3 regions of the Hydrogenophaga luteola genome follow, and region 3 is predicted to be linked to each of the others. Evidence: predicted binding sites of a transcription regulator. Region 3 holds the regulator's gene; each other region holds the start of a gene.

Region 1 (10,411 bases), on a different contig from region 3:
GTCACCGCGCGCCTGCAGACACCGCACGTGCGTGTGTTCACCGAAGACCGTGAGATGGCGGCCTGGTTCCTGCTGGACCTCAGCCCCTCGGTGGACTTCGGTTCCGGCGAGCAGCGCAAGCGCGAGCTGCTGCAGGGGTTTGTGGGCGTGCTGGCGCGGCTGATCAGCCGCCACGGCAACCGCGTGGGCGCCATGCTGTATGGCGCGCGCGGCGGTGCGGCGGTCGACACCGTTCTGCCGGCGCGTGGGGGGCGGTTGCAGGTTCTGCGACTGCTTCAGCTGATCGGTGCCGACGCTGCTGCGCCTCCCTCGCGTGGCGCGAAGGAGGCCGGCGCCACCCGCCTGGCCGACCTGCTCCACGCCGCGACGCTCAGCGTGCGCCAGCGCTCCACGGTGTTCGTGGTGTCCGACTTCATCAGCGAGCCCGGCTGGGAGAAGCCGTTGGGCGAACTGGCACGGCGCCACGACGTGGTAGCGGTGCGCTTGCTGGACCCGCTGGAGCTGGAACTGCCCGACCTGGGCCTGATCCCCATCCGCGACGCCGAGACGGGCGAGCAGCTGATGGTGGACACCGCCGACAAAGGCTTTCGCCAACGCTTCGCCCGCATCGCCGCCCAGCGCGAGGCCACGCTGCGCGAGAGCCTGGGCCGTGCCGGTGTCGACACGCTGGAGCTGTCCACCAGCGACGACCTGGCCAACGCCATCCTGCGTTTCGTGGACCTGCGCAAGCGCCGAAGCAGCCTGCGGCAGGGACGACCCGCCCACCTCGCGCCCACGCTTTCCGGAGCCGCCGCATGAAGGACTTTCCCGTCAACTTCCTCTGGCCGCAGTTTCTCTGGCTGCTGGCCGTGCTGCCCCTGCTGGTGCTGCTGTACTGGTGGATCCTGCGCCGCCGCAAGAAGGTGGCGCTGCGCTATGCCAGCCTGTCCATCGTGCGCGAGGCCATGGGCCGCACATCCGGCTGGCGGCGCCATGTGCCGCCCTTCCTGCTGCTGCTGGCGTTTGCCGCCATGCTGCTGGCCGCGGCGCGGCCGGTGGCCACCATCACGCTGCCCTCGACCCAACAGACCATCATCCTGGCCATGGACGTCTCGGGCAGCATGCGCGCCACCGACGTGCAGCCCAACCGCCTGGTGGCCTCGCAGAACGCGGCCAAGGCCTTCCTCAAGGAACTGCCGCGGCATGTGAAGGTGGGCATCGTGGCGTTTGCGGGCTCGGCCCAGGTGGTGCAGCCGGTCACGCTCAGCCGCGAAGACCTGAACGCCGCCATCGACAAGTTCCAGATGCAGCGCGCCACCGCCATCGGCAGCGCCATCGTGGTCGCGCTCTCCGAGCTGTTCCCCGGGCAGGTCGACCTGGCCAGCGTGACCTACGGCCGTGCCAGCAACGACCCGTTCGCTCCGCAGGGCCGGGCCATCGACCAGCCGCAGACCGCGAAGAAGCCCTTCGAGCCGGTGCCGCCGGGCTCCTACGGTTCGGCCGCGATCATCCTGCTGACCGATGGCCAGCGCACCACCGGGGTCGACACGGCCGAAGCGGCCAAGATGGCGGCCGACCGGGGCGTGCGGGTCTACACCGTGGGCGTGGGCACGGTGGACGGTGAGGTGATCGGCTTCGAGGGCTGGTCGATGCGGGTGCGGCTGGACGAGGACACGCTCAAGGCCGTGGCGCGCGACACCAAGGGCGAGTACTTCTACGCCGGCACGGCCGAGAACCTCAAGCAGGTGTACGAGTCGCTGAGCACGCGTCTGACGGTGGAGAAGAAGGAGACCGAGGTCTCGGCTTTGCTGGCGCTGGCGGCGGCGGTGCTGGTTCTGCTGTCTGCCGGCTTGTCGCTGTTCTGGTTCAACAGGGTGCTGTGACCATCCCCTGACATTCGTCAACGCCGCGGTACGGCGGGCCGGCACAATCGCCGCCATGAATCAAAAGGTCGTCGTCGCCGGTGGCGGCATCGGTGGGCTGGCGTGTGCGCTGGCCCTGTCGCGCGCGGGCGTGGAGGTGGATCTGCTGGAGCAGGCCACCGCGTTTGGCGAGGTCGGGGCGGGCCTGCAGCTCGGGCCCAATGCGGTGCGGGTGCTGGAGCAGTGGGGGCTGTCCGGGGCGCTGCACGCCTGTGCGGCCTTTCCCGAGTCGCTGCGCGTGCGCGACGCGCACAGCGCGGTCTCGCTGGGCAAGCTCCGTCTGGGGCCCTTCAGCCGGGCCCACTATGGCGCGGCGTACGCCACCATCCACCGCGCCGACCTGCATGGCTTGCTGCTCGAAGCGGTGCAGCGCGAGGCCGGCGTCCGGCTGCACCTGGACACCCGCCTGGCCGGTTACGAGGAGACGGCCGACGGCCTGCGCGTGACCTGCGAGAAAGACACCGTCTACGAGGCCGATGCCCTGGTCGGGGCCGACGGGCTCTGGAGCCGGGTGCGCATCGGCATGCTGGGCAACCGCCCGGCGCGGGTGAGCGGTCACCTGGCCTACCGCGGCATGGTGGCGGCCAGCGATCTGCCCGGCGTGATGCGCGAACCGCTGGTCACCGCCTGGCTCGGGCCCCGCCTGCACGTGGTGCACTACCCGGTGCGGCGCGGCGAGTGGTTCAACGTGGTGGCGGTGGTCGAGGGTCTGCTCGGCCGCGGCCACGGCGGTCCGCCCGGCAGCGATCCGCAGAGCTGGAGTCACGAGGCGCGGCAGGCCGACCTGCTGCGCGCGCTGGGGCCGGTGTGCCCGGACCTCAAGGCCATGCTGGACCGGGTGGGCGAATGGAAGCTCTGGGCGCTGAACGACCGCTCGCCGGTGGCCAGCGCCGACGAGCACGCCCGCGGTCGGGTGGCGTTGCTGGGCGACGCGGCGCACCCGCTGCGGCCCTACCTGGCGCAGGGAGCGGCCATGGCCATCGAGGACGCCTGGACGCTGGGTCGTCTGGCGGGGGCGGCCGGCGGCGCGATCGACTGGAGCGCGCTGTTTGCGCGCTACGCGCAGACCCGCTGGCAGCGCAACGCGCGCGTGCAGGCCCGCTCGCAGCGCAACGGCACCATCTTCCACGCCAGCGGCCCCCTTCGCCTGGCGCGCAATGCGGCGATGGCGGTGCTGGGCGAGTCGCTGATCGACAATCCCTGGCTGTACAGCGGTCCGCCAGATCCCCTGGCGGACTGACCACCTTCCAAGGAGCCGACCGATGCCCAGCCACCCACGCCGTCAAGCCGTTGCCGCCGCCATTGCAGCGGGGATGTTTTTTGCACTTGGTGCGCCGTCCACGTTCGCACAGGCAGCCTGGCCCAGCAAGCCGCTGAAGATGGTGGTGGGTTTTCCGGCCGGCTCTTCGCCGGACCTGACCGCGCGCCTGCTGGCCGAGCCGCTGTCGCAAGCGCTGGGCCAGCCGGTGATCGTCGAGAACAAGGCCGGCGCGGGCGGCAACATCGGTGCCGACGCCGTGGCCCGTGCCACCGACGACCACACCATCGGCCTGATGATCAACGGCAACCTGACCATCGCCAAGATCCTCAACCCCGCCACCACCTACGACCCGCTCAAGGACCTGCAACCGGTCTCGCTGATCGCGGTCTCGCCGCTGGTGCTGGCCGCTCCGGCGGGTGCCCCGGCGGGCAAGGCCTTCTTCGACCAGGCCAGGGCGCAGGGCGACAAGCTCAACTACGGCACCCCCGGCGTGGGCACGGTGGCCCATCTGGGCATGGAGCTGCTCAAGGCCAGGGCCGGCATCGCGCCGGTGCATGTGCCTTACCCGGGCAATCCGCAGGTGATCACGGCACTGATCGGCGGCCAGATCCAGATGGCTCTGCTGCCGCCGGGGCTGGCGATGGCCCAGGTCAAGGGTGGCAAGCTGCAGGCCGTGGGCGTCACATCCATGGGCCGCAGCAGCGTGGTGCCCGAGGTGGCGAGCCTGGCCGATGCGGGCGTGCAGGGCCTGCAGCTGGAGATCTGGAACGCGGTGGCAGCGCCAGTCGGTCTGCCCAAGGCCCATGTGCAGAAACTGGCCACGCTGCTGGCCGAGATCGTGCGCCGCCCGGACATCCGCCAGAAGATCCTGAATCAGGGCTGGCAGGTGGCGGGCACCTCGCCCGAGGGTCTGGCCCGGCGCATCGCCGCGGATACCGCGGCGATGTCTGAGGTGATCCAGAAGAACAACATCAAACCCAACTGACGCCGAGGCAGGCGGCCATGTCCGCCAGTTCCGCATCCAGTGCCTGCCGGAACTCCTGGTCTTTCGGCGCCTGTCCGTTGACATAGCCGATGTCGGCCTGCAGGCGCCCACCCACCACCGACAGGTTGCCCCATCCGATCACTTCGTCGCGCCACAGCAGCGGCAGCGCGTAGTAGCCGCGCACGCGCTTCGCGGGCGGGGTGTAGGCCTCGAAGCGGTAGGCCCAGCCCCAGAGACGCTCCAAGCGGCCGCGGTCCCAGACCACGGGGTCGAAGGGCGCGAGCAGGCGCACGCGCTCTTCCACTTTCCAGCGGCGCGCGGCCGGGTCTTCGCCCTCGGGCCAGAACCAGCGCACACCGTCCAGCTCGGCATTTGGCAGGCGCTGTGTGGCGCGTTGCAGCGCCGCGCGCAACTGGCCCTTCCACTGCGGCACCGCGTGCTGCAGCATGGCCACCAGCTGGCGAAGGCCAGGCTGGGGCAGCGGCGCGTACTTGTTCACCAGCACGTCCACCAGCCGGTCCAGCGTGGCCGGCACATCGTCGGGCGCGATCTGCGGCTGGTGGGCGGCGTAGAGGCGGATGCCGTTGTCGCGCCGCGCCACGCGCAGCAGGCCGCGATAGTGCATGGCGTCGAGCAACTGGGTGCTGGCCTTGGACCGGCCGCCGAAGCCGTTGGTGGTGTGGCCGTGGGCGAAGTGGTCGTCCACCTCGCGCGGGTGCGCCTCGCCACGCGCCTGCACGAAGTGCCAGACCGCTTCGGCCTGCGCCCAGCGTTCGGCGGGCCACTCGCGCAGTGCGCTGCGAGGGTGCATCAGTGCGTGCAGCTCGGGTGTGACGAAGCCGTAGTTGACGAAGAAGTCCTCTTCGACCCTGAGCTTCGGGTAACGCCGCTCCAGGTCACCGACCCGGTAGCCCCTGACGCGGTGCCGCAAAGTCAGGTCCTGCGCACGGGCGGGCGAACGGATCGGGTCGGCCTGCACGAAGCCCAGGCGTTCGATGGCCTTGGGCAGGGAGGTGGGGGCAAAGAGGCTGCGCGCCACGGCGTGGCGGCGCAGGTGGGCTAGGGTGATGGCGGCCATGCGCCATCATGCCGGAGTCAGAGTGCTGTTCTGAGTGTCCAGATCTCGGGGAACAGCACCACGTCCAGCATCTTGCGCAGGTAGCTCACGCCGCCGGTGCCACCGGTGCCGCGCTTGAAGCCGATCACGCGCTCCACCGTGGTCACGTGGCGGAAGCGCCAGAGGCGGAACGCATCCTCCAGGTCGGTGAGTTCTTCGCCCAGCTGGTACAGGTCCCAGTGCTGCTTCGGGTTGCGGTAGACCTGCAGCCAGGCCTGCTCGACCGCTTCGCTGGCCTCGTAAGGCTGGGTCCAGTCGCGTTCCAGATGAGAGGCCGGTACCGCGATGCCGCGGCGCGCCAGCAGTCGCAGGCTCTCGTCGTACAGCGAGGGCGCTTCGTAGGCCGCCTGCACCATGGCCGCGCGCTCCGGGTGGTGGGCGTGGGGTTTGAGCATGGCCGCGTTCTTGTTGCCCATCGCGAACTCGATGCAGCGGTACTGGAAGCTCTGGAAGCCGCTGGAGTGGCCGAGGTAGGGCCGGATCGCGCTGTACTCGGGCGGCGTCATGGTGGCCAGCACATCCCAGGCGTGCACCAGCTGTTCCATGATTTTCGAGACGCGCGCCATCTGTTTGAAGGCCGGGTTCAGCTCGTCGGCGGCGATGTTGCGGATCGCGGCGGTCAGCTCGTGCAGCATCAGCTTCATCCAGAGTTCGCTGGTCTGGTGCTGCACGATGAACAGCAGCTCGTCGTGCGCGGGCGAGAGCGGCTTCTGCGCGGTCAGGATCGCATCGAGCTGCAGGTAGTCGCCGTAGCTCATGTCCTGGCTGAAGTCGAGCTGCGCCTTCTCGTCGCGCACGATGGCTTCGGTGGCCGAGGCGGGTGTGCTGTCGCCGGTGTCGTGGTAGGGGCAGGTCATGGTCGCTCCTTCAGGTCACCGCATGTTTCCGGTTGAACTCGGGGCGTTGCCACTCTCCCGATTCGAGCACCTGCTTCAGGTGCTCGACCGCGTTCCACACGTCGACAAAGCCGATGTACAGCGGCGTGAAGCCAAAGCGCAGGATGTCCTTGTGCCGCCCACCGTCGCCGGCGCGGAAGTCGCCGATCACGCCGCGCGCGATCAGGGCCTGCACGATGGCGTAGGCCCCTTCGTCGCGGGTGAGGCAGACCTGCGAACCGCGTTGTGCATGTTCACGCGGCGTCGCCAGGCCCAGGCCGTGGCCGGCGCAGCGCTCTTCCACCAACTGGATGAACAGGTCGGTCAGCGCCAGCGACTTGGCGCGCAGCGCGGCCATGCCGCCCAAGGGCTCGGCGCCCAGCACGGTGTCCACGCCGCACTCCAGCGCGGCGAGGCTGATCATGGGCTGCGTGCCGCACTGGTAGCGCGTGATGCCCGGCGCAGGCTGGTAGTCGGGCGTGAAGGCGAAGGGCGCGGCGTGGCCCCACCAGCCGGCCAGCGGTTGCCAGAAGCGGTCCGCGTGCAGCGGGTTCACCCACACGAAGGCCGGCGAGCCGGGGCCGCCGTTGAGGTATTTGTAGCCGCAGCCCACCGAGAAGTCCGCCTTCGCCTTCTTCAGGTCCACCGGAACCGCGCCCGCGCTGTGCGCCAGGTCCCACACGGTCAGAATGCCTTCGGCGTGTGCCGCCGCGGTCACGGCGGCCATGTCGTGCATGGCGCCGGTGCGGTAGTTCACGTGCGTGAGCATGAGGATGGCGACGTCAGCAGTGAGCGAAGCCGCGATCTCCTCGGGCTCCACCAGCACCAGTTCCATGCCGCGTTCCTTGCACAGGGCCTCGGCAATGTAGAGGTCGGTCGGGAAGTTGCTCCGCTCGCTCACGATGCGCTTGCGCTGCGGCGCATCGGCTGCGGCGATGTTCATGGCCGCGCTCAGCACCTTGAACAGGTTGACCGAGGTGCTGTCGGTGGCCACCACCTCGCCGGGGCCGGCGCCGATCAGGCGCGCGATCTTGTCGCCCACTTTGCCGGGCATCTGGAACCAGCCGTGCTTGTTCCAGCTTTGGATGAGGTCGGTGCCCCATTCCTGCGTCACCACCTGGGCCACGCGGCCGGGCGCGGCACGTGGCATCACGCCCAGCGAGTTGCCGTCGAGGTAGATGGTGTCGACCGGCAGGTTGAACTCGTCGCGCAGGTCGCGCAACGGATCCTGGATGTCCATCTGCAGGCAGTCTTCTTTGGTGGTCATCGGTGTGTCTCCTTCGGATTCACAGTTCACGCAACACCGCGCGCACCGGGCTGGCGTCGGCGGTGGTCAGTTTCAGGGGCAGGGCGATCAGTTCGTAGTCGCCCTCGGGTACGTCGTCCAGCAGCAGGTTCTCCAGCACGCGCAGGCCGCGCCGGCGGATGGTCTGGTGGCTGTCCAGGGTCTTGCTTTCGGCGGGGTCGATGCTGGCGCTGTCAATGCCGATCAGTACCACGCCGCGGTCGGCCAGCAGGGCCACGGTCTCGGGTGCGAAGGCGGGCAGGGCGGTGTCGAAGCGGTCCTGCGGCATGCGTTCATAGACGCGGACCAACACTCTCGCAGGCAGCCCGCTCATAGCGTGCGCCAGATGCTCAGGCCGCACCAGCGGCCCGCAGCCGATGGCGTGGATCACGCGGCAGGGGCCGATGAAGGCCTGCAGGTCCACCGCGCCGATGGCCGCGCCCGCAGGGTCGTAGTGCAGCGGGGCGTCGGCGTGGGCGCCCACGTGTGGACTGAGCGTGATCGCGCTCACATTGACCGGGCAGCCGGGGCCGATGCTGGCCACCCACTGTTGCGCATAGGCGGTGTCGCCCGGGAACACAGGCGAATCGGCGTGCACGGGAGGGGAAATGTCCCAGAGCTTTTTCGAGCGTGGGGGGGTGTTTTTCATGGTTCGGGGAAGGTAGCACCGGCGAAAAAACCGTGGTGTCGGTTATTCCCAACGATCAGGAAATAATTCAGGCCTAAAGCAAATGAGGTGAGGGAGACGAAGAAATTGTTCAGACCTTGATGAAAAGCAAATGAGAAACACTCTTGTTTGAATACATTGAAACCTTCCTTGCTTCAGGAGTCGGGTTTCACCATGTCCACCGCATCGTCCCCCACCTGTGCCGGCGCCTGTCCAGACGCCCGCGACACCGAGCCCCACACGCTCGACGCCTGGCCCCTGCGCACGTCCGCGGTGTTGCAGGGCTTTGCGCCGGTGCCCGACCCCGACATCCGCCGCACCCTGCACCGCCTGGCAGAAATCGGGTTCCTGCCCGGCGAGACGGTCGAGATCGTGGCGCGCGCCGGTGGCCGCGGCGGTCCGATCGCCGTGCGCGTGGGTGGCTCCACCTTCGCGCTGCGGGCCCACGAGGCGGCGCTGCTGCGTGTGCGGGAGGTGGCATGAACGACGCCGTGGCACTGCCCCGCCTGGCGCTGCTGGGCAACCCGAACTGCGGCAAGACCGCGCTGTTCAACCTGCTCACCGGTGCGCGCCAGAAGGTCGCCAACTACGCGGGCGTGACGGTCGAGCGCAAGCAGGGCTGGCTCGAAACCCCGCAGGGCCGGCGCGCCCAGGTGCTGGACCTGCCAGGCACCTACAGCCTGGAGCCCCTGAGCCAGGACGAGTCGGTGACGCGCGACGTGGTCACCGGCCGGCTGCCCGGCGAAGCGCGGCCCGACCTGCTGGTCTGCGTGGTCGACGCCACCCACCTGCGGCTGAACCTGCGCCTGGTGCTCGAAGCGCGGGCCCTGGGCCTGCCGATGGTGCTGGTGCTGAACATGGCCGATGTGGCGCAGGCGCGGGGGCTGCGCATCGACACTGCACGCCTGGCCGAAGAGCTGGGCCTGCCGGTGGTCACGGCCGTGGGTGTGCAGCGCGACGGCGCGCAGGCCCTGTTGCGCCAGCTTGACGAGCTGATGGCAGCCGGTCTGCCACCACCCCAAGCACCCGGCGACCTGGGCGAGGCCACCGATCCCGGGCATCTGAACCTGCGCGTGCGCACGCTGCTGGCCGCGGTGCTGGACGAGCCGCAGCGCCGCTGGACCGCCGACGACCGCATCGACCGCTGGGCGCTGCACCCGGTCTGGGGCTATGCGCTGCTGGCGGGCCTGTTGCTGCTGATGTTCCAGGCGGTGTTCGCATGGGCGGCCTGGCCCATGGACCTGATCGAGGCGGGCATGGGCTGGCTGGGCGAACAGGTCGGCGCGCACATGGCCGAGGGGCCGCTGCGCAGCCTGCTGGTGGACGGCGTGATTGCGGGCGTGGGTGGCGTGCTGGTCTTCCTGCCGCAGATCCTGGTGCTCTTCCTGTTCATCTTCCTGCTCGAAGATTCGGGTTATCTGCCGCGCGCCGCGTTCCTGATGGACCGGCTGATGGGCTCGGTGGGGCTCTCGGGCCGCTCGTTCATCCCGCTGCTGTCCAGCTTCGCCTGCGCGGTGCCCGGCATCATGGCCACGCGCACCATCAGCCACTGGCGCGACCGCTGGCTCACCATCCTGGTGGCGCCGCTGATGACCTGCTCGGCGCGGCTGCCGGTGTACGCGCTGCTCATCGGCGCCTTCGTGCCGCAGCGCAGCGTGGCCGGTGTGTTCAACCTGCAGGGCCTGGTGCTGTTCGGTCTGTATGCCCTGGGCATCGCCAGCGCGATGGCGGTCGCCTTCATCGTCTCGCGCCGTGGCGCCGGCAGCCGGTCGACGCCGCTGCTGATGGAGCTGCCGGCCTACCGCTGGCCCAGCGCGCGCAATATCGCGCGCGGCCTGTGGGAGCGCGCGATGATCTTCATCAAGCGCGTGGGCGGGATCATCCTGGCGCTGATGGTGCTGCTGTGGTTTCTCTCCAGCTATCCGGCGCCGCCCGAGGGCTTCGCGGGTGCGCCGGTCGAGGCCAGCTTCGCCGGCCGCCTGGGCCTGTTCCTGGCGCCGCTGTTCGCGCCGCTGGGCTTCGACTGGCGCATCGTGGTGGCGCTGATCCCGGCCATGGCGGCGCGCGAGGTCGTGGTCGCGGCGCTGGGCACAGTGTACGCGCTGAGCGCTACCGGCGACCAGGTGGCCGACGCCCTCGGTGGCCTGATCGGCAGCCAGTGGTCGCTGGCCACGGCGCTGTCGCTGCTGGTCTGGTTCGTCTACGCGCCGCAGTGCGTGGCCACGCTGGCGGCCATCCGGCGCGAGGCGGGCGGCTGGCGCCACTCGGCCATCGTCACGGTCTATCTGTTCGCCCTGGCCTGGGCGGCCTCCTGGCTCAC
Region 2 (10,411 bases), on a different contig from region 3:
CCTCGATCCAGCGCGGCGGCACGGCCATGGCGGCCAGCACCGCGTCGCCGCCGCTGCCGTGGGCGAACACACCGCCGATGCGGCTGATGCGGCCATCGTCCTGCGCGACCTGCAGCTGCGCCAGCACCTCTTCCCGATCCAGACCGGTCTGCGCCGCGAGCACGCCAAACGGGTCGCGACACAGCGGGAAGCCATGCTGCCAGTCGTTGAGCAGGCGCAGGTCGGAGCGCGTGCGGGCGTCCATGGTTCAGAACCCCATGCGCGCGGCGCGCGAGGTGAAGAAGATGCCGCTGGGCGCGGGAACCTGAAGCCGCGCGCGGGTGGCGAAGCTCTGCGTGTCCACCACGCTGACGCGGTTTTCGTCGCGGCTGCTGATCCACACGGTGTCGCCGCGAGGCGTGAACTCCATGTGCAGCACGGCCTTGCCGGGCTCGATGGTCTGCACCACCTGCTGGCGCTGGGTGTCGATGACCTGCACGCGGTGGTAGTCGGGCACGGCGAAGTTGACCCAGACCTGGCGGCCGTCGGGCCGCGCCATCACGAACACCGGCTGGCCGGCGACCGGGATGCGGCCGACTTCCTGCCAGCTGTCGTTGTCGACCACCAGCACCTCGTGCCGGCCGATGGCGGGCAGGTAGGCGCGGCGCCCGGCCACGGCCCAGCCGCGCAGGTGCGGCATCTTGTAGACCGGCAGCCGCTCCTGGCCCTTGCCGTAGCCGCCGAGGATGCGCTTGACCTTGGGCTGCTCGGCCCAGAGGTCGACCATGGCCAGGCCGTCTTCACCGAACAGGCCGGCGATGTAGTGGCGGCCATCGGGCGTGACCAGCGCGTCGTAGGGCTGGCGGCCGATGGCGTCGAATTTGTGGGTGGTGACGCGCTTCGGGTTCGAACAGTCGGTGACCCAGATCGCGTCGGCGTCGAACAGGCTGTAGGCGAAGCGCCGGCCGGGCAGGTCGACCAACCCCACGACGCGAGACAGTTTGCCGGGCGCGTACTCGGCGGGAATGTCGGCCAACAGCTCCAGCGTGCGCGCATCGAACACCTTCACACCACCGGGCGTGTAGTTCTGTGCCGCGACCAGGGTGCCGTCGGCACTGATCGCACCGCCGATCGAATTGCCAGCCTGCATGACGCGCTTCGTGATGCGCTGCGTGAGCAGGTCGACCATGGTGAGCGCGCCGTCACGCCCGAACACGTAGGCAAAACGCCCGTCGCGCGAGAACACCACCGAGGCGTGCGAGAGGTCGCCCAGACCGGGCACCTCGCCGATCAGCGCGCGGGTGGACGTGTCGACCAGATACAGCGTGCCGTTGGCGCGGCCGATGACCACGCCCAGGTCGCCGGTGCCGCGCAGCACGGGCGCGGCGCAACCGGTGAGGCCGCCGACAGCGGCGATGGACGAGAGGGTGGCGGCAGCGGCCAGCCAGGTACGGCGCTTCATGGTGCCTTCACCACTTCTTCAGGAAAGCCCTGCTGAAGGCGAACCGCGATCCAGCGCGCCTCGGGCTCGCTGAGCATCGCCTTCCAGGGCGGCATGGGGGTGCCCGGCCGCCCGTGGAAGATCACGGCGGCCAGGCTGTCGAGGGGAAAGTCGGCCAGGGCCTCGCGCGTCAGCGCAGGGCCCAGACCGCCGGTCAGGCGCATGCCGTGGCACGAGCCGCAGTCCTGCCGCACCATGCGCACCAGCTCGCGCGAACGCGAGGCATCGGGCGAAGGCTCCGACTGCGCGAAGGCCAGCACAGGCCCCAGCAACAGCGCAGACAGGACAGCAGCGGCGCGCACGGTCATGCCCTCCGTCAGGACTTGAGGATCACCGCAATGGCGTCCTTGAGGTCGGCATCACCGATCTTGTCGGGACCGTTGGGCGACATGGGGATGGGGCCGAACACGCCGGACCCGCCCTTGCGCACCTTGTCGAACAGCTTGGCCGCGACATCCTGGCCCTTGTACTTGGCCGCGATGTCCTTGAACGAAGGCCCGACCAGCTTCTTGTCCTTGGCATGGCAGGCCATGCAGCCGGCCTTGTTCATGGCCGCCTCGCCGTCGGCGAAGGCAGCGCCGGAACCCAGCGCCATGAACGACGCCAGCAACAGCAGATTCAGTTTTTTCATGAAGTTCTCCAAAAGAAAGAACGCAACAACAACGAAGTGACTTCACCCCAGGGGCCCCGTGGAACCGGCTCCGCCGGGCCACAGGGGCCGTCCCCCCTCGAAGCGCCGCAGGCGCGCCACGGACGGGGGAAGCCGCGTCAGCGGCGCAGGGGGGTGCCCTCAATACACATCGTGTTGGGTGTTGTGCACGTTGAAGTGCCCCGTCGGCGTGATCAGGCGCGGGTCCTTGATCACGGCCTTGAGCTTGAGCGTCTTGTCGTCCACGATCACCAGCGCGCTCTCCTTGTTCTTGGCGCTCCACACCGAGAACCAGACCTCGTCGCCGGCCTTGTTGAACTCGGGCTGCACGACGCGCTTGGCGCCGTCGTCCTTGATGCCCGCCCACTCGGCGATCGGCAGCACGGTGTAGCCCTTGGCCAGGTTGTCGATGTCGTACACCGCGACGGACTGCGAGATCTTCGGATCGGGGTTGAGCGGGGTGTCCGAGTACAGGTGCTTGCTCTTGGGGTGGCTCTTGATGAACAGCGCACCACCGCCCTGGCCCTTGAGCGTCTCGACCACCTTCCAGGCGTTCTTGGGGTGCTTGACCGGGTCGGTGCCGATCAGCGAGATGGTCTCGTCACCCAGGTGGCCGGTGGACCACACGGGGCCGTACTTCGGGTGGTTGAAGTTGGCGCCGCGACCCGGGTGCGGAATCTTGCCCACGTCGATCAGCTGGGTCAGCTTGCCTTCCTTCAGGTCCACCGCAGCGATCTTGTTGCTGTTGTTGGCCGCCACCATGAAGTAGCGCTTGGACGAGTCCAGGCCGCCGTCGTGCAGGAAGCGCGCGGTGCCGATGGTGGTGACCTTGAGCGCGTCGATGTTGGAGTAGTCCACCAGCAGGGTCTGGCCGGTTTCCTTCACGTTCACCACGAACTCGGGCTTGTAGTGGCTGCCCACGATGGAGGCCACGCGCGGCTCGGGGTGGTACTCCTGCTTGTCCACGGTGTTGCCGCGGGTGGAGACGATCTTCAGCGGCTCCAGCGTGTCGCCGTTCATGATGACGAACTGCGGCGGCCAGTAGGTGCCGGCGATCGCGTACTTGTCTTCAAAGCCCTTGAACTTGCTGGTCTCGACCGAGCGCGCTTCCAGGCCGGTGCGGATCTCGGCCACGTTGTCGGGCTTCTCCATCCACAGGTCGATCATGTTGATCTTGGCGTCGCGGCCGATCACGAACAGGTAGCGGCCCGAGGCCGACAGGCGCGAGATGTGCACCGCGTAGCCGGTCTTGACGATGTTGATGATCTGCTTGGTGTCACCGTCGATCAGCGCCACCTCACCCGTGTCCCGCAGCGTGGTGCTGAAGATGTTGGTGATGTTGAAGTTGTTCATCTTCTTCGTCGGCCGCTTCTCGGGCGGGACGATCACCTTCCAGGTGCCCTTCATGTCGGCCAGGCTGAATTCGGGTGGCGTGGGCGCGTCGTGCTGGATGTAGCGCGCCATCAGGTCCACTTCCTTCTCGCTCATCTCGCCGCTGGTCTGCCAGTTGGGCATGCCGGCCGGCGAGCCGTAGGCGATGAACACCTTGAGGTAGTCCGTGCCCTTGGGCTGGGTGATGTCGGGCGTCAGCGGCTTGCCGGTGGCGCCCTTGCGCAGCACGCCGTGGCAGCCGGCGCAGCGCTCGAAGTAGATCTTGCGCGCGGTGTCGAACTCGGCCTGCGTCATGGGCGGCGCCTTGGGGTTGGTCGCCTGGTACATCGGCTCGCCGGCCAGCGGCGAGCCGCCGGCCTGGTAGTTGGCTTCCGCCGGGCTGAGCTTCTTGTCTGCAGCCGCCTGCGCGAACGCGCCGGTGCCGATCAGTGCCGCCATCGCCAGCATCGTCAGGCGAATCGTGGTGCGGGATCTCATGGTGTTCTCTCTCCGTCGTGGATCAGCGTTTGAAGTGGCCGTCCCTGCAAGGGCGCTGTGCCCGCTCGCCTGGCTGCTGTCCATGGCCGGTGCGAGCAGGCACATGCTCTGCCCGCGCGCAGGCCTTGTCCTTGAACTGGTTCAAGGACGGCCGCGCGCGGCGTCCGAACAATGGGCCTCACAACAACGGTCGGTCTGGCGGTGCAGCCGGGCCGCCACCCCACGACGGAGCGAGCCATGAACCTGGTCAACCTGATCACCCCCGCGCGGCCTGCCGCCACCGACGGCTCCGACGCGCCTCCGGGCAGGGTCACGCTGGTGGGTGCGGGCCCGGGCGACCCGGAACTGCTGACGGTGAAGGCGGTGAAGGCGCTGCAGGCGGCGCGGCTGGTGCTCTACGACCACCTGGTCAGCCCGGCGGTGCTGGAACACCTGAGCCCCGACGCGGAACGCATCTATGTGGGCAAGGAAAGCTCGCGCCACACCCTGCCGCAGGCCTCGATCATCGAATTGATGGTGCAACTGGCGCGCAGCGGGCGCCCGCTGCTGCGGCTCAAGGGCGGCGACGGCTACATCTTCGGCCGCGGCGGCGAAGAGGCCCAGGCGCTGGCCGCAGAAGGCATTCCGTTCACCGTGGTCCCGGGCCTCACGGCCGCGCAGGGCGCCGCGGCGTCGGTCGGCATTCCGCTCACGCACCGCGACCATGCGTGCTCGCTGGTGCTGGCCACCGGCCACCTGCGCGACGGCCAGGGGCTGGACATGGACTGGGCCATGCTCGCGCGCCCGCGCCAGACCGTGGTGCTCTACATGGGCGTGAACAACCTGCCCGAGATCTGCCGCCAGCTGATCTCCCACGGCCTGTCGCCGCAGACGCCGGCCGCGCTGGTCGAGAAAGCCACCCTGCCCGACGAACGCTGCATCACCGGCACGCTGGCCGAGCTGCCCGCGCTGGCGCTGCGCCACCAGGTGCGGCCGCCGGCGCTGATCATGGTCGGCGGGGTGGTGTCGGTGCGTGCGCAGCTGGTGCCGACCGCGGCGGTGGCGGTGGCGCCGCTGGCGCAGCTCCATGCCGCGGCCTGATATCAGAAAGAACGCCGCCCCAGGGGCCAGGCGGCAGCGGCTTTGATACGCTGGCGGGCCCTGTCAACCCGCCCGCCGCCACCATGCCGACCACGTCCCTGACCCTGATCTCTTCCATGGCCACCAAGGCCCTGCTGGCCGACCTGGTGGCCGCGTATTCGGCGCAGCACCCGGAGGTGGCGGTCGCCGTCACCTCGGTCGGCGGCGTCGATGCGGCCAAGCGGGTCGTGGCCGGCGAGGCCTTCGACATCGTGGCCCTGGCCTCGGACGCGATCGAAAAGCTGGCCGCCAGCGGCCACGTGGCCGGTGACAGCCGCGTGGACATGGTGCATTCGGCCGTGGCCGTGGCCGTGCCGGCCGGCGCCCCGCGGCCCGACATCGCCACCGAAGACGCGCTCAAGGCCGCCGTGCTCGCCGCGCCCACGCTCGGCTACTCCACCGGCCCCAGCGGTGTGCAGCTGGCCAGGCTGTTCGAGCGCTGGGGCATCGCCGAGCAGATCGCACCACGCATCGTCACGCCGCCGCCCGGCACCTCGGTGGGTTCACTGGTTGCCAAGGGCGAGGTCGCCCTGGGTTTCCAGCAGCTCAGCGAGATGACGGGCGTGGCGGGCATCGACGTGATCGGCGGCCTGCCCGAGGCGGTGCAGATCGTCACCACCTTCTCGGCGGCGCGCGCCACGGTGAGCGCTCAGCCGGATGCCGTACAAAAGTTCCTGTCGTTTCTGTCCAGCCCGCAGACCGCCGACCTCAAGCGCCGGCACGGCATGAAGGCCGTTTAACCCCCCACGCTCCGCCGCTGCGCGGGTCGCTGCCCCCCAGGGGGGCTGATCCGGCTTGGGGCGGCCCGGCGCCGGATCGCTGGCCATTCTTCGGCGGCACGAATGTTGCTGCCGCCCCAGGGCATGAAATCGGCCTTCTGTTTCCTCATTGCCGCCAAGCGCTGCGAAATCGCCGGCCTGCAACAGCTGGCGCTGACCAGTGCCCTGGTCAACGCCACCGGCCGCTTCATCCACGCGCTGCAGCGCGAGCGCGGCCTGTCCAACCTGTATCTCGCCTCGCAGGGCCAGTACTGGGCCGATGAGCGCCTGGCGCAGGTGGCGCGCTGCGACGAGCTGCAGGCCGAGGTGCGCGCCGCCTTCGACACCCTGGACACCGAGACCCCGCGCGCCGGCAACGGCGCCCGCCTGTTCAGCCGCATCGCCTACGTGCTGCAGGGCCTGGACGCCCTGCTGTTGCTGCGCCAGCGCGTGCAGACACAAGCTTGGAGCGCCGCCCGCGCCACCGCCGGGTACATCCGGCTGATCAACGGCCTGCTGGCCGTTGTGTTCGAGGCCGCCGACAGCGCCTCGGACCCCGACATCTCGCGCCGCCTGGTGGCTCTGTTCAACTTCATCCAGGGCAAGGAGTTCGCCGGCCAGGAGCGCGCCACCGGATCGGCACTGTTTGCGGCGGGCTGCGCGCAGGCCGACGGCCAGCAGCGCCTCCTGCACCTGATCGACTCGCAGGAGCGCTGCCTGCAGGTGTTCGCCGACTTCGCCAGCGAGCCGCTTCGCGAGGCCTGGGCCGCCGTGCAGCGTCACGACACGCAGGCCTCGCTGGAGCGGCTGCGCCGCATCCTCGCCACCTCGCTGCCCGGCGGCCCACTGGACACAGGCCTGAGCCAGATCTGGTTCGACGCCTGCACCGCCCGCATGGACACCATGAAAACGGTAGAGGACGCGCTGGCTGCCGAGCTGGAGGCCCTGTGCCACCAGCGCCTGGCGGCCGCCACCCGCGACCTGGCCGATTTCCAGAAGTGGCAGCGCGCCGAGTCGCTGGGCGAAGACCTGCCGGACCACGGCGACTTCTTCGACGAGGGGCACGCCGTTCCCGCGCCGCCGGTGAGCCTGGCGCACCCGGTGCAGGCCTACGGCCCGCAGGTGGAGCGCTCGATCCTCGAACTGGTGCACGAGCAGGCGCTGCGCCTGCAGCAGATGGGTGACGAGCTGGACATGGTCCGCGCCAGCCTGAACGAACGCAAGATCGTCGAGCGCGCCAAGGGCCTGCTGATGGCGCACCGGCAGCTGAGCGAACACGAGGCGCACAAGACCCTGCGCCAGATGGCGATGAACCAGAACCGGCGCCTGGTGGACGTGGCGCAGGCGGTGCTGGCCATGGCCGAAATCCTGCCGCCGGGTCTGCGCTGAGCCGCCCTGCTGCGGCGCACAAAAGCTGTGCCGCACCACAACAGCGCACCAGTTTGAAGCCGTCCCGGCCCCCTTCCAGCGACGGAGCCTGCTCCGCGTTCTTCGAAAAATGCAGCCAATTCAAAGAGTTACGCCTTAGCCGGAGCTAACCAGCACAAGCTGGCACGGTCCGTGCTGAGGGATGGACAACGGGACGTGCCAATGGCGGCACACCCTCCCGACCGTCTCAGGACACTCAGGACAACGGCGTCCATTTCTCGCCCCCGACAGGGGGGCCTGGAATGGGCGCCGTTTTTGTTTTTCGGTTTCCGTTTTCTGGTTTTTTCTTCACAGGAGTTGAGCATGAACGACCACCGCGCCACGACACCCGAGACCGCCGCCGCGCCCGCCGCCGACTGTGGCTCGCGCCGCGACTTCATCAAGAAGGGTGCGGCCGCCGCCACCTTCTTCTCCACCCTGGGCCACAGCGGTGTCTGGGCCGCCGGCTCCGACGCGCCGGAGAAGACCGAGGTCAAGATCGGTTTCATCCCGCTGACCGACTGCGCCAGCGTGGTGATGGCCAGCGTGCTGGGCTTCGACAAGAAATACGGCGTGACCATCGTCCCCACCAAGGAGGCGAGCTGGGCTGGCGTGCGCGACAAGCTGGTCAACGGCGAACTGGACTTCGCCCACGTGCTCTACGGCCTGGTCTACGGCGTGCACATGGGCACGGCTGGTCCCAAGAAGGACATGGCCGTGCTGATGAGCCTGAACAACAACGGCCAGGCGATCACGCTGTCCAAGGCGCTGGCCGACAAGGGCGCGGTGGACGGCCCGTCCCTGGCCAAGGTGATGGCCGCCAACCCGCGTGAGTACACCTTCGCCGGCACCTTCCCGACCGGCACCCACGCCATGTGGATGCACTACTGGCTGGCCGCCGCCGGCATCAACCCGCTCTCGGGCGCCAAGCTGATCACCGTGCCGCCGCCGCAGATGGTGGCCAACATGCGCGTGGGCAACATGGATGGCTTCTGCGTGGGCGAGCCCTGGAACCACCGAGCCATCATGGACGGCATCGGCATCACCGCCAACACCACGCAGGACCTCTGGAAGGACCACCCCGAGAAGGTGCTGGGCACCACGGCCGAGTTCACCAAGAAGTACCCCAACACGACGCGCGCCGTGATGATGGCCGTGCTCGAAGCCAGCAAGTGGATCGACGCCGGCCTGCAGAACAAGTTGAAGATGGCCGAGACCGTGGCGCAGAAGGCCTACATCAACACCGGTGTGGACGCGATCAACCAGCGCATCCTGGGCCGCTACCAGAACGGCATGGGCAAGACCTGGGACGACCCCAACCACATGAAGTTCTTCAACGACGGCAAGGTCAACTTCCCCTACCTGTCCGATGGCATGTGGTTCCTCACGCAGCACAAGCGCTGGGGCCTGATCAAGAGCCACCCCGACTACCTGGGCATCGCCAAGCAGGTCAACCAGGTCGATCTGTACAAGTCGGTTGCCAGCGCCATGGGCATCAGCGTGCCCAAGGACCCGATGCGCAGCAGCAAGCTGATGGATGGCGTGGTGTGGGACGGCAAGGACCCCGCCAAGTACGCCGACTCCTTTGCCATCAAGGCCTGACCCTTCACCAGGAGAACCACCATGGTCGCCGCCGTTTTTCATCTGCCGCTGGAGGCTTCGGCCCCGCCCGCAGCCAGCCCCACGTCCTCGCACATCGCCAAAGCCATGACCGCCTCACAAGCCAAGCCCGCCGCAGCGACCCCCGCTCCGAAAAAGCCTGCGGTCGATCTCCGCAGCTTCTGGCTGGCGGTGCTGCCCCCCGTGCTGGGCCTGGCGGTTCTGGTGCTGGTCTGGCAGGCCATCGCGTCCACATCAAACAGTGGCATACCCAAGCCCGCCGAGACCTGGGCCCAGGCGGTCGAGGTGTTCTCCGATCCGTTCTACAGCAATGGCCCCAACGACCAGGGCATCGGCTGGAACATCCTGTCCTCGCTCAAACGCGTGGCCATCGGCTTCGGGCTGGCGGCGCTGGTCGGCATTCCCGCCGGCTTCGCGATCGGCCGCTCGGTGTTCCTCAGCCGCATGTTCAACCCGCTGATCAGCCTGCTGCGTCCCGTCTCGCCGCTGGCCTGGCTGCCGATCGGCCTGCTGGTGTTCAAGGGCGCCAACCCTGCCGCCATCTGGACCATCTTCATCTGCTCGATCTGGCCCATGGTCATCAACACCGCGGTGGGCGTGCAGCGCGTGCCGCAGGACTACATGAACGTGGCCCGCGTGCTCAACCTCAGCGAATGGAAGATCTTCACCAAGATCCTGTTCCCCGCCGTGCTGCCCTACCTGCTGACTGGCGTGCGTCTGGCCGTGGGCACTGCCTGGCTGGTGATCGTGGCCGCCGAGATGCTGACCGGCGGCGTGGGCATTGGCTTCTGGGTCTGGGACGAGTGGAACAACCTCAACGTGTCGTCCATCATCATCGCCATCTTCGTGATCGGCATCGTCGGCCTGCTGCTGGAGTTCGCGCTCATCAAGCTGGCTTCCCTGTTTACCTATGAAGAGGTGAAGGCATGAACACCGCTGTCCACACGAAGTACATCGACATCCAGGGCGTCGAGCAGACCTTCAAGACCAAGAAGGGCAACTTCCCTGCGCTGCGCGACATCAACCTCACGGTGGCCAAGGGCGAGTTCGTTGCACTGATCGGCCACTCGGGCTGCGGCAAGTCCACGCTGCTCAACCTCATCGCCGGTCTGACCACGCCCACCAGCGGTGTGCTGCTGTGCGCCGACCGGGAGATCGCCGGCCCTGGCCCCGAGCGCGCCGTGGTGTTCCAGAACCATTCGCTGCTGCCCTGGCTGACCTGCTTCGAAAACATCTACCTCGCCGTCGAGCGCGTGTTCGGTGCAACCGAATCCAAGGCGCAGCTCAAGACGCGCACCGAGGAGGCGCTCGCCCTGGTGGGCCTGACCGCCGCCGCGCAGAAGCGTCCCGGCGAAATCTCCGGCGGCATGAAACAGCGCGTGGGCATCGCCCGCGCCCTGTCGATGGAGCCCAAGGTGCTGCTGATGGACGAACCCTTCGGTGCGCTCGACGCCCTGACCCGCGCCAAGTTGCAGGACGAGCTGCTGGAGATCGTCGCCAAGACCCACG
Region 3 (10,411 bases):
CCTCGGGGCCACGCACAGTGCACAGCAGCCGAGGGGCCTTCCGGAGCGGATGAAATCACACTTTGGAGGAAACGTCTGTCGCCACTAGTTGGGAGAAGTTCTCCAGCGACATGACACCGAGGTCTTTATTACCTCGTGCCCGCACAGCCACGGTACCAGCAGCTTTCTCCTTGTCGCCCACGACGAGGATGTAAGGCAGCTTTTGCAACGCGTGTTCCCGTATTTTATACGTTATTTTCTCGTTGCGGAGGTCCGCTTCAACCCTAAGCCCTTGTTTTTGCAGCAATTTCGCCACTTCCTGCACGTAGTCCGCCTGGGCATCGGTGATGTTGAGCACTGCCACTTGCACCGGCGCCAACCACACAGGCAAGGCGCCGGCGTGCTGTTCGATCAAGATACCGATGAAGCGCTCGAGGCTACCGACGATGGCGCGATGCAGCATGATGGGCCGGTGGCGCGAACCATCCTCCCCAACGAACTCTGCATCCAGCCGCTCAGGAAGATTGGGATCCACTTGGATGGTGCCGCATTGCCATTCGCGGCCCAGAGCGTCCTTGAGCGTGTACTCGATCTTTGGCCCGTAAAACGCCCCCTCGCCCGGCAAGTATTCGAATGCACACCCCGACGCCTTCAAGCCTTCGGCCAACGCTGCCTCCGCCTTGTCCCAACTTTCTTCAGTGCCAATGCGCTTTTCAGGTCGGGTCGAGAGCTTGTAGAGGATGTTGGTAAAACCAAAGTCCTTGTAGACCTGCTGCAGAAGAGTGGTGAACGCCATGACCTCGGACTGGATCTGGTCCTCGGTACAAAAAATGTGGCCATCGTCCTGCGTGAACGCACGCACTCGCATGATGCCGTGCAAACCGCCAGAAGGCTCATTGCGGTGGCACTGTCCAAACTCGCCATAGCGCAGTGGCAGGTCCCGATAGCTTTTGATGCCCTGCTTGAAGATGATGATGTGGCCCGGACAGTTCATCGGCTTGAGCGCGTAGTCGCGTTTTTCCGACTCGGTCACGAACATGTTCTCTCGGTACTTGTCCCAATGGCCGGTCTTCTCCCAAAGCGCCTTGTCCAGGATCTGCGGCCCCTTGACTTCCTGGTAGCCGTTATCGCGGTAGACAGCGCGCATGTACTGCTCCACCGCCTGCCACACGGTCCATCCTTTGGGGTGCCAGAACACGGTACCAGGCGAGTGCTCGTCCAAGTGGAACAGGTCAAGTTCGCGACCGAGCTTGCGGTGGTCGCGCTTCTCGGCCTCTTCCAGCATGGTCAGATACTGCTGCAACTCGTCCTTGGTAGCCCAGGCCGTGCCGTAGATGCGTTGCAGCATTTCGTTGCGGTGATCACCGCGCCAGTAGGCACCGGCCACCTTCATCAGCTTGAAGTGCTTGAGCTTGCCGGTGCTGGGCACGTGCGGTCCCCGACACAAGTCTTCGAACGCACCTTCGCGGTAGAGCGACACATCCTCGTTACTAGGAATGCTGGCAATGATTTCAGCCTTGTAGTGCTCGCCCAGCGCCTTGAAGTAAGCCACCGCCTCGTCGCGCGGTAGCACGCGGCGTACCACCGACTCATCCTTGTTGGCCAGCTCGATCATCTTCTTTTCGATGGCCGCCAAGTCCTCGGGCGTGAAGGGGCGCTTGTACGAGAAGTCGTAGTAGAACCCGTGCTCAATCACCGGGCCGATGGTGACCTGCGCATCGGGGAACAGCTCCTTGACCGCATAGGCCAACAAGTGGGCCGTGGAGTGACGGATCAGCTCCAGACCATCGGCGTCCTTGGCAGTAACAATGGCCAGAGAAGCATCTTCGGCGATCAGAAAACTGGTGTCCACCAACTTGCCGTTGACCTTACCACCCAGCGCCGCCTTGGCCAGGCCGGCACCAATGGAGGCAGCCACCTCTGCTACGGTAACTGGACTGGAAAATTCTCGCAGAGAGCCGTCGGGAAGCGTGATGTTGGGCATGACATGATCCGAAAAACAAAAAGCGCGGCTATGGCCGCGCTTTTGAAGGAGAAAACTAAAACTGCAAAAATGGCAGGCGCGAACTGCTGGCCTCAAAGGGCCATAACTACAAGCTCCGGTTTAGTTCGCGGTGTCATAACCAAGCAGCAAGAAGACAAGAAAGAACTTAGCAAAACTTGATTTTTACACAGTTCGGGAAGCCCATCTGAACCGATCAGTTGCACTGCGTTTCAAGCCACCCAGGAATCACACAACTTGTTCCGCCCTTGGCGACGCAGTCCGACATGGCCCGCGAGTCGGCGACTTCCTTGGAAGACCCACTGGCAGCACCCCAGACGTTGTTGTTTCCCCGCGCAGCAGATCCACAGGTACCGTTACCAGAGAACTCGAGAATGACCTCGCATCCCATACCGGTCCCAACCAAGCGCGCGCACTGCGCCAACGCATCGCTGTTAGCCTCGGGCTGAGAAGCATAGTTGGTCACGATAGTGCCGACACCGTTGATGGTATTGACTGCAATCGCACCGCGCGCCGTGGCCTCCCCTCCGCCACCACATCCTGCCAAAGTCAAAGACATTGCCAGAACAGATACCCATTTCCATTTGCTCAACACTTGGACTCTCCTGCTTTGTAGTGGTCTGAGCGACCGGCTTTAACCGACAAATTCTCCCACGGCCGGAGAGGAATGTTCCCTGGCTACGCATCGATGTAGGTTATTGACGACAGAACGCATGCCGCAAACAAGAAAAAACCCCGGGATCGCGGTGCCGCGAGCCGGGGGTTGTTGCTTGATTTTAGCGAGCTGGCCGCCAGATCAATCAGTGGAACTGCTCTTCTTCGGTCGAACCAGTCAGAGCCTTCACGCTGGAAGACCCCCCCTGGATCACGGTGGTCACGTCGTCGAAGTAACCGGCACCCACCTCCTGCTGATGCGACACGAAGGTGTAGCCCTTCTCACGAGCCTTGAACTCCGGCTCCTGCACCATCTCGGTGTAGTGCTTCATCCCCTCACCGCGGGCGTAGGCGTGCGCGAACTGGAAGGTGTTGAACCAGTTGATATGGATACCGGCCAGCGTGATGAACTGGTACTTGTAGCCCAGCGCGGACAGGTCGTCCTGGAACTTGGCGATCTGCTTGTCGTCCAGGTTCTTCTTCCAGTTGAACGAGGGCGAGCAGTTGTAGGACAGCAGCTTGCCGGGGCAGGCGGCGTGCACGGCCTGGGCGAACTCACGGGCAAAGCCGATATCGGGCACGCCGGTCTCGCACCACACTAGGTCGGCGTAGGGAGCGTAGGCCACGCCGCGGCTGATGGCTTGCTCCAGGCCGTTCTTGACGCGGTAGAACCCTTCTTGGGTGCGCTCACCGGTCAGGAAGGGCTTGTCGTTGGCGTCGTGATCGCTGGTGATCAGGTTGGCGGCTTCGGCATCGGTGCGGGCCAGCACGATGGTGGGCACGCCCATCACGTCGGCAGCAAAGCGGGCGGCGATCAGCTTTTCGATGGCTTCCTGCGTCGGCACCAGCACCTTGCCACCCATGTGGCCGCACTTCTTCACGGCGGCCAGCTGGTCTTCGAAGTGAACGCCAGCAGCACCGGCAGCGATCATGTTCTTCATCAGTTCGAAGGCGTTCAGCACGCCACCGAAACCGGCTTCCGCATCAGCAACGATGGGCAGGAAGTAGTCGATGAATTCGGCGGAACCCGGCTCGATGCCACGGCTCCACTGGATTTCGTCCGCGCGCTTGAAGGTGTTGTTGATGCGGCGGACCATGGTCGGCACCGAGTCGTAGGCGTACAGCGACTGGTCGGGATACATGGTTTCGCTGGTGTTGCCGTCGGCAGCGACCTGCCAGCCCGACAGGTACACGGCCTCCAGACCAGCCTTGGCCTGCTGCATGGCCTGACCGGCGGTGATGGCACCGAAGGCGTTGACGTAGCCCTTCTTGGCGCCGCCGTTGACCTTTTCCCACAGCTTTTCGGCGCCGCGCTGGGCCAGGGTGTACTCGGGCTGCATGGAGCCGCGCAGCCGCACCACGTCAGCGGCGGAGTAACCGCGCTTGACCAGCTTCCAGCGAGGGTTGGTGGCCCAGTCTTTTTCCAGGGCTTCGATCTGCTGTTGGCGGCTCAGTTGTTCTTTGAGGGACTGGGGCATTTGCGACTCTCCATGAGGTTGATGAATGGGACGGCTTGTTCCTGTTGCAGACCAGAGCCAATGGGAGAACTTTAAGTCTTATAGAAGACTTTTGGAAGCTCTTATGTCTTATATAAGATAGAGAAAAAACTCTTTAAATTCAATGCGATTCTACAAAAATCCTGCAATGTGGGAATCGCTTTCTTGTATTGAGAAATTTTTTTGCAGCGCAACACATGTGATTTCTCATTGCAAAATGGAATGACTCTATTTGGAAGGCGATGATCGCCGCTGGCTGGGGCATGATGCTGGCCCTATGTCACCAGAGCCGAACCTTCCGACCACCCCCGCAAAATTTGGCGCGTATGTCTGCCTAGCGGCCAGCATGTCGCTGGTGGGGAGCTATGTCGCACTCTCAAAACCATTGGTTGCGGCGTTTCCGGTCTTCCTGCTGGCGTGGCTCCGCTTCGGTATCGGGGTGGCGGCCATGTGGAGATGGCTGCGCAAGCCTGCAGAAGAGCCCCAGCTGTCCGCTCGTACCCAAAAGCTGCTGTTCCTTGAGTCCTTCCTAGGCAACTTCCTATTCTCCATCTGCATGCTGTTTGGCGTGTCGATGACCACGGCGGTGTCCGCTGGCGTGGTGATGTCCTCCATTCCGGCGGTGGTGGCAGTCCTCAGCTGGGTGTTTCTCAAAGAACGCATCGGCAAGCGCACCGCCCTGGGCATCGCGTGCGCTGCAGTCGGAATCGGGCTCTTTTCAATGCAGAAGGCAGGCAGTGCCACACACGCACAAGGCCTCGGGTGGTTCGGTCTCGAGCAGCAGTTCTGGGGCAACCTGCTCGTGTTCGCAGCGGTTGTGTGCGAGGCCTCTTATGTGGTGATTGGAAAACGGCTCACCGAAGGTCTGGGGCCCAAGCGGATATCCGCCATCATCAACCTTTGGGGTTTCGTGCTGGTCACGCCTTTTGGGCTGTGGGCGGCCAGAGCCTTTGACTTCACCTCCATCACAGCACCGACGTGGGGTCTGCTGGTCTTCTACGCACTGGCCGCCAGCGTCTGGACGGTATGGCTCTGGATGACTGGGTTGAAGTCTGTTCCTGCTGCCCGCGCCGGGGTGTTCACAGTGATGCTCCCGATCAGCGCAGCCACTATCGGCGTGCTGTTCATGGGTGAAACCCTCAGCCCGCTCCAGATGTTTGCTTTTGGTGTGGCCTTGCTGGGCCTGGTTCTGGCAACCCTGCCAGGACGTTCAAGCTGAGAGGCTCAAGCGCACCAGAGACCGGTGGGATCGGTGATTCCCATCCAGAGCGCCCAACCGGAGGTGGCGGCCAATGCGATCCCTGCCAGCCGGATGCCCCAACCACCTGAGCCGTCGCCCCGCAAACGCAGCAAGAGCCAGGGCCCGATGGTCAACGAAAGCGAAGTCCCGGCGGAGAACAGCGCCATGATCATCGCGCCCTCCATTGCATTGGCTGACAAAGACGCCACCATCAGCGCGGAATACAGTAATCCGCATGGCATCAGTGCCCACGCGACGCCGAGTACCGCGGGCGCCTTGGCCCCCAGGCGTCCGAACACCGGTCGCGTCCTGCGCCAGACGCCTTGGGCCAGCCCGTCGAGCCATGCTGGCTGGCGAGCCTGCCAGATCAGAACCAAACCGAGCAGCATGGCTGCCACGTGAAACATGGTCCAGACCGGCCGGATCACAGAGGTGTTGGTTCCCAGCCAAGCCAGGCCTTGCACAGAACCTGCGGCAATCGCCCCGAAGAGGGAGTAGCCAAGCAGTCGTCCAGCCTGGAAGTTCAGCAGAGCCGCCGTGCTCTGGCGCCCGGTCACGCCACGACTGATGCCTGCGCAAGCGGCTCCACACATGGCGACACAATGGGGACCACCAGCGATCCCCATGAACAGTGCGGTGAGCGCCATGGATGTTTGCATGGCAGAACTCTAGCAGTCGCAACCCTCGCGCTGGCTCGAAACCACGCGAGTCAGATGATCTTGGAGAAACGCGCCCGGTCCTGGTCGACCTGCAGGTTTTTGTCGAAAACCATGGCGATGGCGCGAACCAGATACCAACCTGCTGGCGTCACCTCCACACCAGAGTCGTCGATGCGAACCAGTCCGTGTTCGGCATAGCCGGCCAACACCTCCAGCTCGCGAGCAAAGTAGCTCTTGCAGTCGATCAGGTGTCCCAGGTTGATTGATTCGAACTGAAGCTGCCCCTGGCACATCAGGGACATGATCACGGAGCGGCGCAACAAATCGTCCCTGGTCAGTGCCAACCCGCGCACGATCGGAAGACGACCCTGGTCCAGCGCGTCGTAATACTCCTCAATCGTCTTGGCGTTCTGGCTGTAGGTCGCACCGATGCGGCCGATGGCCGAAACACCCAAAGCGATCAGGTCGCAGTCGGGCTGCGTGCTGTAGCCCTGGAAATTTCGGTGCAACCGCCCCTGTCGCTTGGCCACGGCCAATGCATCCGTCGGCAACGCGAAGTGATCCATGCCGACGTAGACGTACCCCGCATCGCTCATGGCATCCAGCGAAGCCGACAGCATCGACAGCTTGTCTCCCGCGCTGGGCAACTCGGCGGCCACGATCCGGCGCTGCGGTTTGAAACGTGCTGGCAAGTGAGCGTATGCGTAGAGCGCGATGCGGTCGGGGCGCAACTGGTTGACTTGGGCAAGCGTGCGGGCAAACGACTCGGGCGTCTGCAATGGCAAGCCATAGATGAGGTCCACGTTGACCGACTCAAATCCGATCTTGCGTGCCGTCTCGACCAGTGCGAACACCTGCTCGACCGGTTGCACCCGGTGCACCGCTTTCTGAACAGCGGGATCGAAATCCTGTACACCGAAACTCAGTCGGTTGAAACCCAACCTGGCCAGTGTCTGCAAACGCTGGTCCGTCACCGTGCGAGGGTCGACCTCTATGGAGTACTCGCCTCCTGGCACGAGCGTGAAGTTGCGGCGGATCATTGTCAGAAGATCCTCCAGCTCGGCGTCGGACAGGAAGGTCGGCGTTCCTCCTCCCAGATGCAGCTGGGACACGGCGTGCCCCTTCCCGAAGTGCTGCACCTGAAGCTCCACCTCACGCGACAGATACCGCAGGTATTCCGCAGCCCTTTCGTGGTGCTTGGTGATGACCTTGTTGCAGGCGCAGTAGTAGCAGACAGACTCGCAGAAAGGAATATGGACGTACAGCGACAACGGCAATGCGAGCGACCCAGCCCGACGTTGTTCCAGCGCCTGGATGTAGTCGCTCTCCGTGAACGCTTCTACAAAGCGGTCTGCGGTGGGGTACGAGGTGTAACGGGGACCCGGGATGTCGAATCGCTTGAGCAATTCGTCGGAAATGGCGTGACTCACAAACAATTCTCCAGTTCTCAGCGCGAATGTGCACCAAGGCAGAAATAGCACCCTTGATCAAGATCAAGGGCCGTCCAAGCCCCGGGGTTTCCCCCCATCCCCCCAACGAGGGTGAGCGCTTCCGCCTTGCTGGCACTTGTGACCATGCGTTAAGCTTCGGGCGAAATCTGGAAGATTTATGGACATTCACAGCATCAAAGTCGCCTGTTCCAGTTGCAACCTCCGGGAGTTGTGTCTGCCCATGGGCCTCAACCCTGAGGAAATGGACAAGCTGGACACCGTGATCTCCACGCGCAGGAGGATCAAGCGGGGAACAGCCCTGTTCAATACCGGCGACAAGTTCACTTCGCTCTACGCGGTGCGATCGGGCTTCTTCAAAACCTGCGTGACCACCGCCGACGGCAGGGACCAGGTCACCGGTTTCCAGATGACCGGTGAAATCATCGGCATGGATGGCATCGTCAGTGACCGTCATTCCTGTGACGCCATTGCTCTTGAGGACGCCGAAGTCTGTGTGATGCCGTTTGACCAGGTGGAAGAGCTGTCACGGGAGTTCACCACGCTGCAGCACCATGTCCACAAGATCATGAGCCGGGAAATCGTCCGCGATCACAGCGTGATGCTGCTGCTGGGCAGCATGCGTGCCGAGGAACGTCTCGCAGCCTTCCTGCTCAACCTCGTCCAGCGTCTGCATGCACGCGGCTTCTCACAGTCCGAGCTCATCCTGCGTATGACCCGGGAAGAGATCGGGAGTTACCTGGGCATGAAGCTTGAAACCGTGAGCCGGACGTTCTCGAAGTTCGTCGAGGAAGGCATCATCGAAGTCAAACAACGCTATGTGCACATCAAGAACACCGATGCGCTCAAGCAGATCGTGAACCCCCAGACCTGCCGCTGAACCTATTCGACCCCTCCAAAAAACCCCGCTCAGGTCTGAACCCTGAGCGGGGTTTTTATTTGCGAAACGCAGATCAGCTGCACCCGCCGTTGCGGGCACAGTCCTGGGGACGCTCCGTTTCAGGTACCGGACAGCGATTGACCTCGAAGGGAGACATGGCGAGCAAGGTGGTCAGCGCGCTCGATGCCATGGTGACACACCAGAACACGAAGAACGCCAGTGTGTAGATGGCCTGTCGAGACAGCTCCAGGGGGTTACCGAACCAGTGGAGATCACCCGGGTCGACCATGGCGAAAACAATCATCTCGAGCACCGAAGCCACTAGAAATGCTGGCCACGCTATCCACATCCACCGCTGAGCTTTCATGAGTCGTATCCTTCACTCCTGTGTGGCTGCATTCGGTGATGCGGCGTCCTACTTGGAGGGGGCCGCCGGTACGACCGGCGAAGCGGCGTGATTGCGCGCCTGATGGGCCGGCTGCATCTTGGCCAATGCATCGACCTTGGCCTGCCCTTCAAGCCGCTGAGCGGCGGCAAGATCTCTCTCGTAGTCGGACTTGTTGAGCACAGGATCGGGGTTCTTCACTGCGATGACCAAGGTGATCACGCCAGCGACGATCACGGCAACAGGCCCACCGACCACCAGCCACATGTGGGGCACCTTCCACCACGGCGTGGCCGGGTGATGACTTGGATTTGCTGACATGACTTGTTCCATAAGCGTGTGAATTCAGTTTAGCGTGGAACGATGAAGACGGCCTTCTCCACCACCTCAGACACATCGCTGCCGGTGGACCGGATGGTGAACCGTATCGGGTGCGAGCCGGCGGGCGCGGCGTTGGGCGGGATCTGGACGCGCACGGCGGCGGAGCGCACTTCTGTGGAAAGCACGTCCACTTCGGTTTCCGACGCGATCATCACGCCCTCCAGTCCCTCGACACTGATCTGGTAGCGCTGCGGAGACTCGGTCGCATTCATGATTTGCAGGCGGAACACGTTTTCGATGCGCCCCTGCTCCACCATGCGCGCCAGTGCTCCGCGGTCGCGAATCACATCGACCTTCAGCGGCGTGCGCAGGAAGAGACTGACAAACACGGCCAGGGTGATGACCGACAGAATGGTGGTGTAGACGAGTACCCTGGGACGGAAGGCGTGACGGACCATCTGCTCGCGGGTCCAGCCCTTGGCCATGCCATTCTGAGTCGAGTACTTGACCAGTCCGCGCGGATAGCCGACCTTGTCCATCACCTCGTCGCAGACATCGATGCAGGCCCCACAACCGATGCATTCGTACTGCAATCCGTTGCGGATGTCGATGCCCGTCGGACAGACCTGCACGCAGAGCGTGCAGTCGACACAGGCACCCAATCCCAGGGCTTTGGGGTCTGCCTTTTTGGAGCGCGCCCCGCGCGGCTCCCCACGTGCCTTGTCGTAGGTCACGATCATCGTGTCCTTGTCGAACATCGCGCTCTGGAAGCGGGCATACGGACACATGTACTTGCAGACCTGCTCGCGCATGAAGCCCGCGTTTCCGTAGGTCGCGAACCCGTAGAAGAAGATCCAGAAGGTCTGCCAAGGGCCCAGCGAGGCGGCCATGCTCAGACTCGCCAGCTCCCGGATAGGGGTGAAGTAGCCGACAAAGGTGAAGCCTGTCCAGAGCGCGAACAGGATCCACAAGGCATGTTTGAGCGAACGCTTGCCGAACTTGCGGGCATCCAGGCTCGACTCATCCAGCCGGATCCGCGCCGAGCGGTCGCCCTCCACCTTCTTCTCGATCCAAAGGAAGATTTCGGTGTAGACGGTCTGGGGACAGGCGTAACCGCACCATAGGCGGCCAGCGACCGCAGTGAAAAGGAACAGGGCCAGTGCGGAGATGACCAGCAGTCCGGTCAGGTAGATGAAGTCCTGCGGATAGAGGACCAGCCCAAAAATGTAGAAGCGGCGCGCTTCGAGGTCGAAGAGCACCGCTTGGCGGGCATTCCACTCCAGCCAGGGCAATCCGTAAAAAAAAATCTGGGTGAACCAGACCAGCGCCCAGCGCCACCTGGAGAAC

What was found. The regulator FNR, encoded in region 3, switches genes on or off when oxygen is low (the NO sensors DNR and NnrR bind a similar motif). The targets are predictions, from matches to a motif close to TTGATNNNNATCAA.
Region 1: the regulator FNR is predicted to act here: its motif matches at 8,190-8,203, upstream of ACFOPI_RS04620 (FeoA family protein).
Region 2: the regulator FNR is predicted to act here: its motif matches at 4,130-4,143, upstream of cobA (uroporphyrinogen-III C-methyltransferase).

The regions. Positions count from the first base shown of each region.
Region 1 is NZ_JBHRXX010000002.1:179,996-190,406, forward strand. It holds gene ACFOPI_RS04580 (DUF58 domain-containing protein) at 1-798, shown strand, start outside; gene ACFOPI_RS04585 (VWA domain-containing protein) at 795-1,862, shown strand; gene ACFOPI_RS04590 (FAD-dependent monooxygenase) at 1,918-3,141, shown strand; gene ACFOPI_RS04595 (Bug family tripartite tricarboxylate transporter substrate binding protein) at 3,164-4,147, shown strand; gene ACFOPI_RS04600 (DNA glycosylase AlkZ-like family protein) at 4,134-5,225, opposite strand; gene kynA (tryptophan 2,3-dioxygenase) at 5,243-6,121, opposite strand; gene kynU (kynureninase) at 6,132-7,406, opposite strand; gene kynB (arylformamidase) at 7,426-8,073, opposite strand; gene ACFOPI_RS04620 (FeoA family protein) at 8,266-8,574, shown strand; gene feoB (ferrous iron transport protein B) at 8,571-10,411, shown strand, end outside.
Region 2 is NZ_JBHRXX010000002.1:328,888-339,298, reverse strand. It holds gene ahbB (siroheme decarboxylase subunit beta) at 1-244, opposite strand, end outside; gene ACFOPI_RS05385 (cytochrome D1 domain-containing protein) at 248-1,441, opposite strand; gene ACFOPI_RS05380 (c-type cytochrome) at 1,438-1,788, opposite strand; gene ACFOPI_RS05375 (c-type cytochrome) at 1,797-2,111, opposite strand; gene ACFOPI_RS05370 (cytochrome D1 domain-containing protein) at 2,271-3,968, opposite strand; gene cobA (uroporphyrinogen-III C-methyltransferase) at 4,236-5,078, shown strand; gene ACFOPI_RS05360 (substrate-binding domain-containing protein) at 5,162-5,857, shown strand; gene ACFOPI_RS05355 (nitrate- and nitrite sensing domain-containing protein) at 5,981-7,264, shown strand; gene ACFOPI_RS05350 (CmpA/NrtA family ABC transporter substrate-binding protein) at 7,607-8,884, shown strand; gene ntrB (nitrate ABC transporter permease) at 8,906-9,832, shown strand; gene ACFOPI_RS05340 (ABC transporter ATP-binding protein) at 9,829-10,411, shown strand, end outside.
Region 3 is NZ_JBHRXX010000009.1:159,693-170,103, reverse strand. It holds gene thrS (threonine--tRNA ligase) at 56-1,963, opposite strand; gene ACFOPI_RS19610 (DUF4189 domain-containing protein) at 2,178-2,576, opposite strand; gene aceA (isocitrate lyase) at 2,782-4,113, opposite strand; gene ACFOPI_RS19600 (DMT family transporter) at 4,478-5,350, shown strand; gene ACFOPI_RS19595 (sulfite exporter TauE/SafE family protein) at 5,356-6,030, opposite strand; gene hemN (oxygen-independent coproporphyrinogen III oxidase) at 6,081-7,460, opposite strand; gene fnr (fumarate/nitrate reduction transcriptional regulator Fnr) at 7,639-8,358, shown strand; gene ACFOPI_RS19580 (hypothetical protein) at 8,432-8,725, opposite strand; gene ACFOPI_RS19575 (FixH family protein) at 8,774-9,010, opposite strand; gene ccoG (cytochrome c oxidase accessory protein CcoG) at 9,094-10,411, opposite strand, start outside.